Regions from separate parts of the Lactiplantibacillus sp. DA1 genome, predicted to be linked through region 2. Evidence: predicted binding sites of a transcription regulator. Region 2 holds the regulator's gene; each other region holds the start of a gene.
What was found. The regulator CtsR, encoded in region 2, represses protease genes until heat stress. The targets are predictions, from matches to a motif close to TTGGTCAAAAAAGGTCAAANA.
Positions count from the first base shown of each region.

Region 1 (3,281 bases), 210 kb from region 2:
CCAAATAATTAACTGATTGAGGAGCGTTCATGGTAACTGGTCATTTGGCTGTTACCTTAGTAGGAGCGCCAGGTCCATACGCTGCCTTGGTCAAAACAAAGTAGTGGTCCATTCCGATTTGTCGAAGTGTCTTGACGAATCGAAGTGGACCGCTTATTTATTTCGATGAATGATTCTGCAGTGCCTAAGTTTGTCATGCAAGACAGCTGCACTGATTGGTCTATGCTGGTGTTACATCGTTGACCACGTACTTGATTGGCCGATGTTGGGCCATCGCAATCACATTCTCCGCGACAATGGTGGCCATACCATCGCGAGCTTCGACCGTTGCGTTGCCAAGATGAGGTGTTAAAATGACGTTGTTCATCGTGGTCAAACCAGGTGTGACTTGCGGTTCATGTTCGTAGACGTCGAGTGCAGCGCCAGCAATTTGATGTTGTTGCAGGGCCGTCACAAGTGCTTGCTCGTCGACAATTGGCCCCCGCGCGGCGTTGATGAGGAGCGCCGTTGACTTCATTTTGCTAAAAGCAGTGTTACCGATTAGATGCGTTGTTTGTGTGGTAAGTGGCAGATGTAAAGTAACGATGTCGGCACGTTGCAAAAGTTCATCCTGGGAGACAAAGGTTGCGCCAAGTTGCGTTTCACGGCTAATCGGTAGGCGGTGGTGTTGGCTATATAAGATGGGCATGTCAAAGGCGTGCAGTCGTTTGGCAACGGCTTGACCAATTTGGCCAAGGCCTAAGATGCCGAGTGTCTTGCCTTGTAAATTGTGGCCGAGAAAGAACAGTGGTGCCCAACCGTTAAAGCCGCTAGTTCGCATTAAGTGATCGCCTTCCACGATACGATGCGCTAAGCTGATAATCAAACCGACTGTTGATTCAGCGGTTGCGACCGCCGAAACGTTCGGCGTGTTCGTGACTGAAATCTGGCGCTTAGCCGCTGCCATGATGTCGATGTTATTAGTGCCAGCACCAAAATTAGCAATCAGTTTAAGGTGTGGGGCGTGGTCTAAGACATCTTGATTTACTTGAGTTGAAAGTGGGGTAATCAAATAGTCGGCATCAGCGACTCGGCGGATGAGTTCCGCGTGACTGATCAGGTTATCGCCGGTATAAGTATCGATGACTAACTGACTTTGTAAAAGTAACGTATTGGCTTGGGCTGGAAGCTGACCAGCGATAAAGACTTTTGTCATTATAGAGACTCCTTTTTACTTTTAAGTTCAAGGACAAGTAATATTGTCCGGGTAGTAATCCCTGCTTATGTGCAGTATGGGCCATTGCAAAACGAATGACAAGAAAACGAACAAAAAAAACTGGACCAACGTCAAGTCAGCCCAGTCAAAGATATTAACTTATTTTAATTTGTTGTTTTCCATAATATCATCGATCAAACCGTAGTCTTTAGCTTCTTGTGCGCTTAAGTAGTTATCACGTTCAGTATCATGGTTCAACTTTTCAACGGATTGTCCCGAGTTGTCAGCTAAAATCTGGTTGATCTTTTTACGAGTCTTCAAGATTTCTTCCGCAACAATTTCAATTTCCGTTTGTTGACCTTGAGCGCCACCAGATGGTTGGTGAATCAAGATTTCAGAGTTAGGTAAAGCAAATCGCTTGCCCTTAGTACCAGATGAAGCTAAGACGCTGGCCATGGAAGCAGCCATCCCCATAACGATGGTTTGAACATCAGATTTGATGAAGTTCATCGTATCGTAGATTGCTAAGCCGGCGGTAACGACACCACCCGGTGAGTTGATATAGAGATAGATGTCCTTACCTGAATCTTGAGCATCTAAGAAGAGTAGTTGGGCAATAATGGCGTTTGCCATGTTATCTTCAATGGGACCGGATAACATAATGATACGGTCCTTTAATAGTCGTGAATAGATGTCATAAGCACGTTCGCCACGTGATGACTGTTCAATAACTGTAGGAACTGGATACATGATTTGTTAGCCTCCTAAGGTTGCATTATTTGATTAGCTGATTGCTAATATAAATGTAGTTTACCGCTAAGGTCAGTGAAGGTCAAAAGAAAAACCTCAAAAACAGAATTCCGTTTATGCAGTTAACGTGGTATACTTAGGTTTCTATCATAATACGGCTTGAGATTGGGTGAACCCAATCTCTTTTTTTTCAGCGATTTTAGGCAGTAGGCCTTGGATTAAGTATTGCGTCTATCTTGGCTTGAAAATGATGCTTTCTTATAATAATGATTCAAGATTAAGCAGTGATCGACTTACATATTCAGTACTAATATGGTGATTTAAAAGTAGTTGGCCCGCATAATTCCGTTATTACGCTAGTAGGCTAATCAAATTACTTTGACCTTGTTGCTGGACTCAAGCTGCTCGCAATGAATTAATTAGTATCAGATGTATGAATGAAATTTGCCATGGTTAAAAAAAATATAATATAATTATAGTAATTATTATTTGAATAGCGTAAGTTTAGCTGTTATTAAATCTACTAAACGACTACACTGGTATATGATTTACTTGAACTGATTACTTTTTGATTATTTTTACTTGGATGAGCGGGTATAGGTACTATTACTGACCCAGAAAGGATATTGCTTGTTGTTTGGTTTAAATTAAGTTACCATATGAAGATGTGACTGGTATAGTCCAGTAGTTGTCACTTAAATAAGTGCAAAAAAAAAACTGAGAATCACTTCTCAGCTACTGATGCGCCCGGAGGGAATCGAACCCCCATCTCAAGAACCGGAATCTTACGTGCTATCCATTACACCACGGGCGCCTAAACAACATATTATATTTTAGCGAATAATGGATAAAAACACAAGGGTTTTACATAAAAATTTATTCAGGGAGGTATTTTTATGGCACTGGGACCAGGATTTCGCCAGCAACAGCGGCAATCACAGAAATTAGCAATGACCCAGCGACTACAACAATCCATTCAGATGTTGCAGTTTAATGTGGAAGAACTACGAGATTTTCTGACGCAAAAAGCATTAGAAAACCCATTGATCGATGTGGATACAAATTGGAATAATAATCATGCAAGCTTGAACGCAGTCAAAAATGTAACCACTAAGGCGGATTTCATTGAGCGGGTGTCGACTTCGAATCAGCACTCGTTATTCGAATATTTATTGGATCAGATTCATTTGACGTTACGTGATACCCATTTGCGGCAAATTGTCCTGTACTTAATTGAGTATGTTGATGTCAATGGTTACTTGCGAATCGATGAAGCACAGGCTCGGCAGGCAACTAAAGCGACGCCGATTGAACTATTAGATGCTATTACCTTATT
Region 1 covers NZ_JAWHTQ010000001.1:374,603-377,883, reverse strand. The annotation lists gene RXV91_RS01805 (peptide ABC transporter substrate-binding protein) at 1-8, shown strand, start outside; gene RXV91_RS01800 (2-hydroxyacid dehydrogenase family protein) at 221-1,195, opposite strand; gene clpP (ATP-dependent Clp endopeptidase proteolytic subunit ClpP) at 1,355-1,945, opposite strand; tRNA gene RXV91_RS01790 (tRNA-Arg) at 2,688-2,759, opposite strand; gene rpoN (RNA polymerase factor sigma-54) at 2,842-3,281, shown strand, end outside.
Region 1: clpP (ATP-dependent Clp endopeptidase proteolytic subunit ClpP) is a predicted target of CtsR. The motif match lies at 2,014-2,034, and genes of this name have one in related genera.

Region 2 (3,281 bases):
GGCGTAAAGGAAGGCTAAATACTGCAAATTAGTTCAATAAAGATGGTGAGAGCAGCGACACAAGTCAATGATTCTCGGTGATAAAGGGCGCTAAAACTAGACCTAATGAAATTTGTTATCCTTTTTTTGAAAATAGGGTTTGCTATTTTCGGCTACCGTGCTATAATATTTCTTGTCGGAAAAATATAACTTGTTTATCCAATAAAAAGTATATTTATCCATTTATGTTAAAAAAGTTGTTGACAAGTATTCAACATGATGATAAAGTTAAATAGTTGTCAAGGCGTACCAGTAAGAACTGTTTAGACCGGCAACAAGGCATGATTTAATATCATGCGGGTGTGGCGGAACTGGCAGACGCGCTAGATTTAGGTTCTAGTGTCTTACGACGTGGGGGTTCGAGTCCCTTCACCCGCACATGCCGACTTAGCTCAGTTGGCAGAGCATCTCACTAGTAATGAGGAGGTCGGAGGTTCGAATCCTCTAGTCGGCATTTACAATTTAATAATTTATTATGCGGAAGTAGTTCAGTGGTAGAACATCACCTTGCCATGGTGGGGGTCGCGGGTTCGAATCCCGTCTTCCGCTTTTAATTTGCCGGGGTGGCGGAATTGGCAGACGCACAGGACTTAAAATCCTGCGGTTAGTGATAACCGTACCGGTTCGATCCCGGTCCTCGGCATTTTAAATAAGCACCCATAGCGCAATTGGATAGAGTGTCTGACTACGAATCAGAAGGTTGTAGGTTCGACTCCTACTGGGTGCATTAGTATCGGGAAATAGCTCAGCTTGGTAGAGCACCTGGTTTGGGACCAGGGGGTCGCAGGTTCGAATCCTGTTTTCCCGATCGTTTAACACAGTCTTAGTTACGTACTAAGGCTTTTTATTTAATATTCTCGGGAAGTAGCTCAGCTTGGTAGAGCACTACGTTCGGGACGTAGGGGTCGCAGGTTCAAATCCTGTTTTCCCGATTACGGTTAAACCAACTAAACCAGTCAATTGACTGGCTTTTTTTATGGCCTTTTTTACCCCTGATCGTGTCTAAGCGCATTACTAGCCGCGTCCCGTTAGCAGCAATGCCTTACAAGCGGCGGTTAGTGCAGGCACCAAGCTAGAAATTAACTAGCACTTGTCTAGTGGGCCTAAGCAGTCGACTTTTGAGCTTAATGAGTGCAAATACCGGACAAATTAGTTGTTGGCGATCAGTGGTGCGTCACTATTAAGATAGCACACATGATAAGTGGCGTAACTTGACATATTTTAAATAGGTAGTTCAATGAATACGAGGATCTCATAAATTTAATCATTAGTGCGTGCTAAATGGTCCAATCAATTGAAAGCAAACGGTCAGCGTGCTATGCTGTAACAACCGTTAAGGACATACTGGTCCGCGGTTAGGGTGAAATTCTTTGCTTTTTTTTATTATCCTCGTATAATAATAGTCAATATTAGTCAAAGATAATGAAAAGGGTGAAGCACATGCAAAGTCAAAATATCTCGGATATTATTGAAAAGTATTTAAAAAGTATTTTGGCGGACTCGGAGCATGTTGAAATTCGACGGTCAGAAATTGCCGACCTTTTCAACGTGGTACCCTCACAGATTAATTATGTGATTAAAACCCGTTTTACGATCCAAAATGGTTACTTAGTAGAAAGTAAACGTGGCGGTGGTGGTTATATTCGCATTGAAAAGGTTAATTTGGTCGATGATGCTGATGTGTTAGATGCCCTCATTCAAGTGATTGGCGATTCTATCACACAACGAGATGCCTACGCAGTCGTTCAGAGCTTATATGAGGATGATGTCTTAAACCGTAGGGAAGCACAGTTGATTTTAGTGGCCATCGATCACGAGACGTTAGGATTAACTGATCGGGACTTAGAAAATAGTTTGCGGGCTCGGATAATTATCGGAATCCTGAACCACTTGCGTTACGAAAGCTAAAGAAAGCGAGGAATCGCAATGGATAACTTATTTACACCTAGTGCTAAGAGTGTGTTAGTACTGGCACAGGAACAGGCCAAATATTTTAAGCATCAGGCAGTTGGTACGGAGCATTTGTTACTAGCCTTGGCGATTGAGAAAAATGGGATTGCGAATAAGGTGTTGCAACAATATGCCGTTAGTGAAGATGACATTCGTGAAGAAATTGAACGGTTCACTGGCTATGGGACGTTAAGTAATGTTGGCAAGGAAACCTACTTGCCATATTCACCAAAGGCCAAAGAGATTTTGTCCGTTGCCGGTGATGAAGCAAAACGGCTCGGTGCTAACAAGATTGGAACTGAGCATTTATTGTTAGCGATGCTTTCTGATGAAAGTATCCTTTCCTCGCGGATCTTGATGAACTTGAATTTAGATCTTGGTCAGACGCGTAAGGTAGTCCTTCGTAAGCTAGGTGTCAGTGACGCCATGAGCAAGCGCAATACGGCCAATCGCGGTGGTAAAAAGGCTGAAGGAACCCCAACGCTGGATTCATTAGCACGGGATTTAACCCAACTAGCTAGTGAACAAGAGATGGACCCAGTGGTTGGTCGTTCTAAGGAAGTTAAACGGGTGATTCAGATTCTGTCTCGGCGGACAAAGAATAATCCGGTATTAATCGGTGAACCTGGAGTCGGTAAAACGGCGATTGCGGAAGGCCTTGCCCAAAAGATTATTGCGGGTGATGTCCCAACTGATATGGCCGATAAGCGGTTGATGATGCTCGATATGGGGTCGCTAGTGGCTGGTACTAAGTATCGGGGTGAATTTGAAGACCGTTTAAAGAAAGTAATTGACGAAATTTACAACGATGGTCACGTTATTTTATTCATCGATGAATTGCATACCTTGATTGGTGCCGGTGGTGCTGAGGGGGCAATTGATGCTTCTAACATTTTGAAGCCCGCACTTGCACGGGGCGAACTTCAGACGATTGGTGCCACGACTTTAAATGAATATCAAAAGTACATTGAATCTGATGCAGCTTTGGAACGTCGTTTTGCAACCGTGATGGTCAATGAACCAACTGAGGATGAAGCCGTTGAAATTTTAAACGGATTACGGCCACGCTATGAAGAACATCACCGGGTTACGATTACGGATGAAGCTGTTGAACAGGCAGTTAAATTATCTAGTCGTTACATCAGTGACCGGTTCTTACCTGATAAAGCGATTGATTTGATGGATGAAGCAGCGGCTAAGGTCCGAATTGATCAGATGGATCAGCCGACGAAGTTATCTAAGAATCAAGATAAGCTAGCTCAGCTACGTGAAGATAAAGAGACTGCGATCGA
Region 2 covers NZ_JAWHTQ010000001.1:163,044-166,324, reverse strand. The annotation lists tRNA gene RXV91_RS00820 (tRNA-Leu) at 336-417, shown strand; tRNA gene RXV91_RS00815 (tRNA-Thr) at 421-493, shown strand; tRNA gene RXV91_RS00810 (tRNA-Gly) at 517-588, shown strand; tRNA gene RXV91_RS00805 (tRNA-Leu) at 597-682, shown strand; tRNA gene RXV91_RS00800 (tRNA-Arg) at 693-766, shown strand; tRNA gene RXV91_RS00795 (tRNA-Pro) at 774-847, shown strand; tRNA gene RXV91_RS00790 (tRNA-Pro) at 898-971, shown strand; gene RXV91_RS00785 (CtsR family transcriptional regulator) at 1,480-1,947, shown strand; gene RXV91_RS00780 (ATP-dependent Clp protease ATP-binding subunit) at 1,966-3,281, shown strand, end outside.

Region 3 (3,281 bases), on a different contig from region 2:
TCAACTTTGTGCCCGGCTGGGATTGACGGTTGATGACTTAAGTGAAAATCAGACTAATTCAATAACGCAAATTCGACAACAACTCGATGAGATTGAACGGCGATTGATGATGGAAGACTATCAATCAGTTTTGCAATCATTGGTAGGTCTGTCAGCTGAACAAATTGATGCGGCACCTTTACGGATGCAATATTACTACTTATGTGGCATGCTGAGTTCGTTAATTAATGGGACGGCCAATGATATTTGTTTTTCCTTCTCGCAAATTATTGATGATTTGGACGATGATCATCAAACAATTTTTACACCACTAGCTTATGTCGGTCTGGGGGTCATGTATGGTCGCCTAGCCGAGCATGAAAAAGCCCAGTTTTATTTTGAGAAAGTACGATACTATGTTGAGCATGCTGACTCACTAGGATATGCTAATGATTATTTGCGACTATTAACTTTGATTTTTTATACGGCTGAATATTATGCGATCAGTGAAGACTTTATCACTAGTGATCATTTGATTGATGATGGGATAACGCTTTGTTCGGATGAACATGTCACGTATTATTTACCGCGATTGAAATATTTAGCCGCTGAGAATGCTGTTAAGCAAAAACATTCAGATACGTTGATTAGGCAGTTAATAAGTGAAACCGAAGCTTTTGCACGGATCAATCATAATCAGGTTGTTGAGGTCAAGGTCGCTGCGTTGCGACAACGATATTTGCAGGGTGCTTTTGATTCAGAAAATAATTAACAAGTCAATGGCTAGGGCTAACTTTTTATTGTAATTTTCAACGTGTTAAAACTAATCAATGCTTTATACATTAAATAATGTTGAGCTCTACACCAGCGAATAAATGTTTGCTAGTGTGGGACTTTATAGTTAGAAAGCTATGTATGACGCCGCCCGCGCCTTAAAAAATTTCCCGCAAAGCTCCCATAGATATCCCACAAAAAGTCCCACAGATTGATGTTCTATTATGAATGTTTATAGTTGTCCACAATCAAGAAAATCCTAATGTACTGGTAATCCATTAAAGACAATGATTGAATAGGATTCGATTAAACATAAGAAATTCTTATTAAATTCACAGGCACAAACTATTTTACCTTCTTTGACTAATTTGATAGACTTAGGTTAAGAAAGTTGAGGTGACTGATTGAGATGGCTAGTCATAGGCAAATGATTGACAAACTAGTGTGGCGTTGTTACTGGCGCACCCTGCGTTAGTAACAATTCACTAACTCAATTTTAATCTTAACTCGGAAAAAGTAACGAGTAGTCAATTTTTAGGTGAAAGAGGGATTTTATGAACAATTTTCAAAATGATCCACAACCACGGACCATCAATACACAAGTTGGGCTCCGTAGTTTCTTAACTAAAATGTATGGGTTTATGACAATCGCTGTGCTAGTATCGGCCTTTACCGTTTACTTAGCGATGAACACGTTCCAAACACAAATTAATACTGCTTTTGCTCAACACCCATTCATCTTCTTGATGATTTTCATTGTTAGCATGTTTGTAATGATTGGTGGCATTCAAGTCAATGCGACGCGTAACCCAGCGATGAGTTTCACCTTACTGATGCTCTTTGCAGTTATTTTTGGCGTTGAAATGTCGATTACATTGTCCTTGTATACGGGTGCGGTGATTACTGGGGCCTTTGTTGCGGCTGGCGCTGTCTTTGCGACGATGGCAGTGATTGGGACGACAACCAAGCGTGATATTTCGCGGTTAGGCACGCATCTATTTGCGGCTCTGATTGGGTTGATCGTCGCTTCATTGGTTAACTTGTTCTTACAAAGTGCCATGATTAGTTATATTTTTTCATTTATTGGTGTACTGATCTTTGCCGGCTTATCCATGTGGGATGCTAACCGGATGCGGGACATGTATTTACAATATGGTGACCGGGTTTCATCGACTGGTTTGGCCGTTACCGGAGCCTTACAGTTATACTTGGACTTCGTTAACTTGTTCCTCTACTTCGTCCAAATCTTCGGTGGTTCAAGCCGCGACTAATCATTAAGATAATTATTAAGGATTATGACCAAGGTGTCATAATCCTTTTAATTTACCAAAAATGAGTTATTTCACGGGTTTTCGGTGGGCCGAACTCCCGTTTTGGTTAATTGTTTGGTACAATTATAAGAGTAAATAACTTATCATTCGGCTTACGCTGGCGGCTGTTCAATATCAATCAGTCAGCTTAAAGATGTTATTGATTTGAATAACGAGTTTTTCATAAAAGTGATGATTTAAATTAAGAGATGGGGAGCAAACTAATGGCAAAAAAATTATTATTGATTGATGGTAACAGTGTGGCATTTCGAGCGTTCTTTGCGTTGCATAACCAATTGGAACGGTTCGTAAATCCAGACGGCCTGCATACCAACGCCATTTATGGCTTCAACACAATGCTTGACCACATGATCAAAGCAGTCGAACCAACGGATATGTTAGTGGCTTTTGATGCAGGCAAGACGACGTTTCGAACGACTATGTACGACAATTACAAGGGCGGCCGGGCCAAGACCCCCAGTGAGTTTTCTGAACAAATTCCGTACATCAAGCAACTTTTGGATGCGTACGGTATCAAACATTATGAATTAAAAGATTACGAAGCCGATGACATTATCGGTACACTGGCTGGTCAAGCGGATCAAGCCGGTTACACGACGACCGTGGTCACTGGTGATCGGGATTTGACCCAGTTGACGACCGAGCATACCACGGTGGCCGTGACCGTTAAAGGTGTTTCTGAAGTGGAACGCTATACGCCGGCCCATGTTGAAGAAAAGCTGGGCATTACACCGGCACAAATCATTGACATGAAGGGGTTGACTGGTGATACCTCGGATAACTATCCGGGTGTTACTAAGGTTGGTGAGAAGACCGCCCTTAAATTACTCAAACAGTATGGTACGATGGAAGGCATTTATGAAAACATCGATGCCATGAAGCAGAGCAAGATGAAGGAACATCTGATTGAGGATCGCGAACAAGCGGCGCAAGCTAAGGTGTTAGCCACAATCAAGCGGGATGCGCCGATTGATGTTCAATTGGCTGATTTATCCTATGATGGCCCGGATCTTGACCAGCTGGCCGCGTTTTATCAGAAGATGGACTTTCAATCATTTTTGAAGAAATTACACCTACAGTCGGACGAACCAGCAACGCCCATTGATTATACCGTCTTGACGAAAGCTAACCTGACGGAATTGCAACAATTTACCGACCACGTGGACTTTTATTTGGAGATGCCAACACCGAATTATC
Region 3 covers NZ_JAWHTQ010000004.1:187,556-190,836, forward strand. The annotation lists gene RXV91_RS07975 (helix-turn-helix transcriptional regulator) at 1-751, shown strand, start outside; gene RXV91_RS07980 (Bax inhibitor-1/YccA family protein) at 1,308-2,024, shown strand; gene polA (DNA polymerase I) at 2,288-3,281, shown strand, end outside.
Region 3: RXV91_RS07980 (Bax inhibitor-1/YccA family protein) is a predicted target of CtsR. The motif match lies at 1,100-1,120, and genes of this name have one in related genera.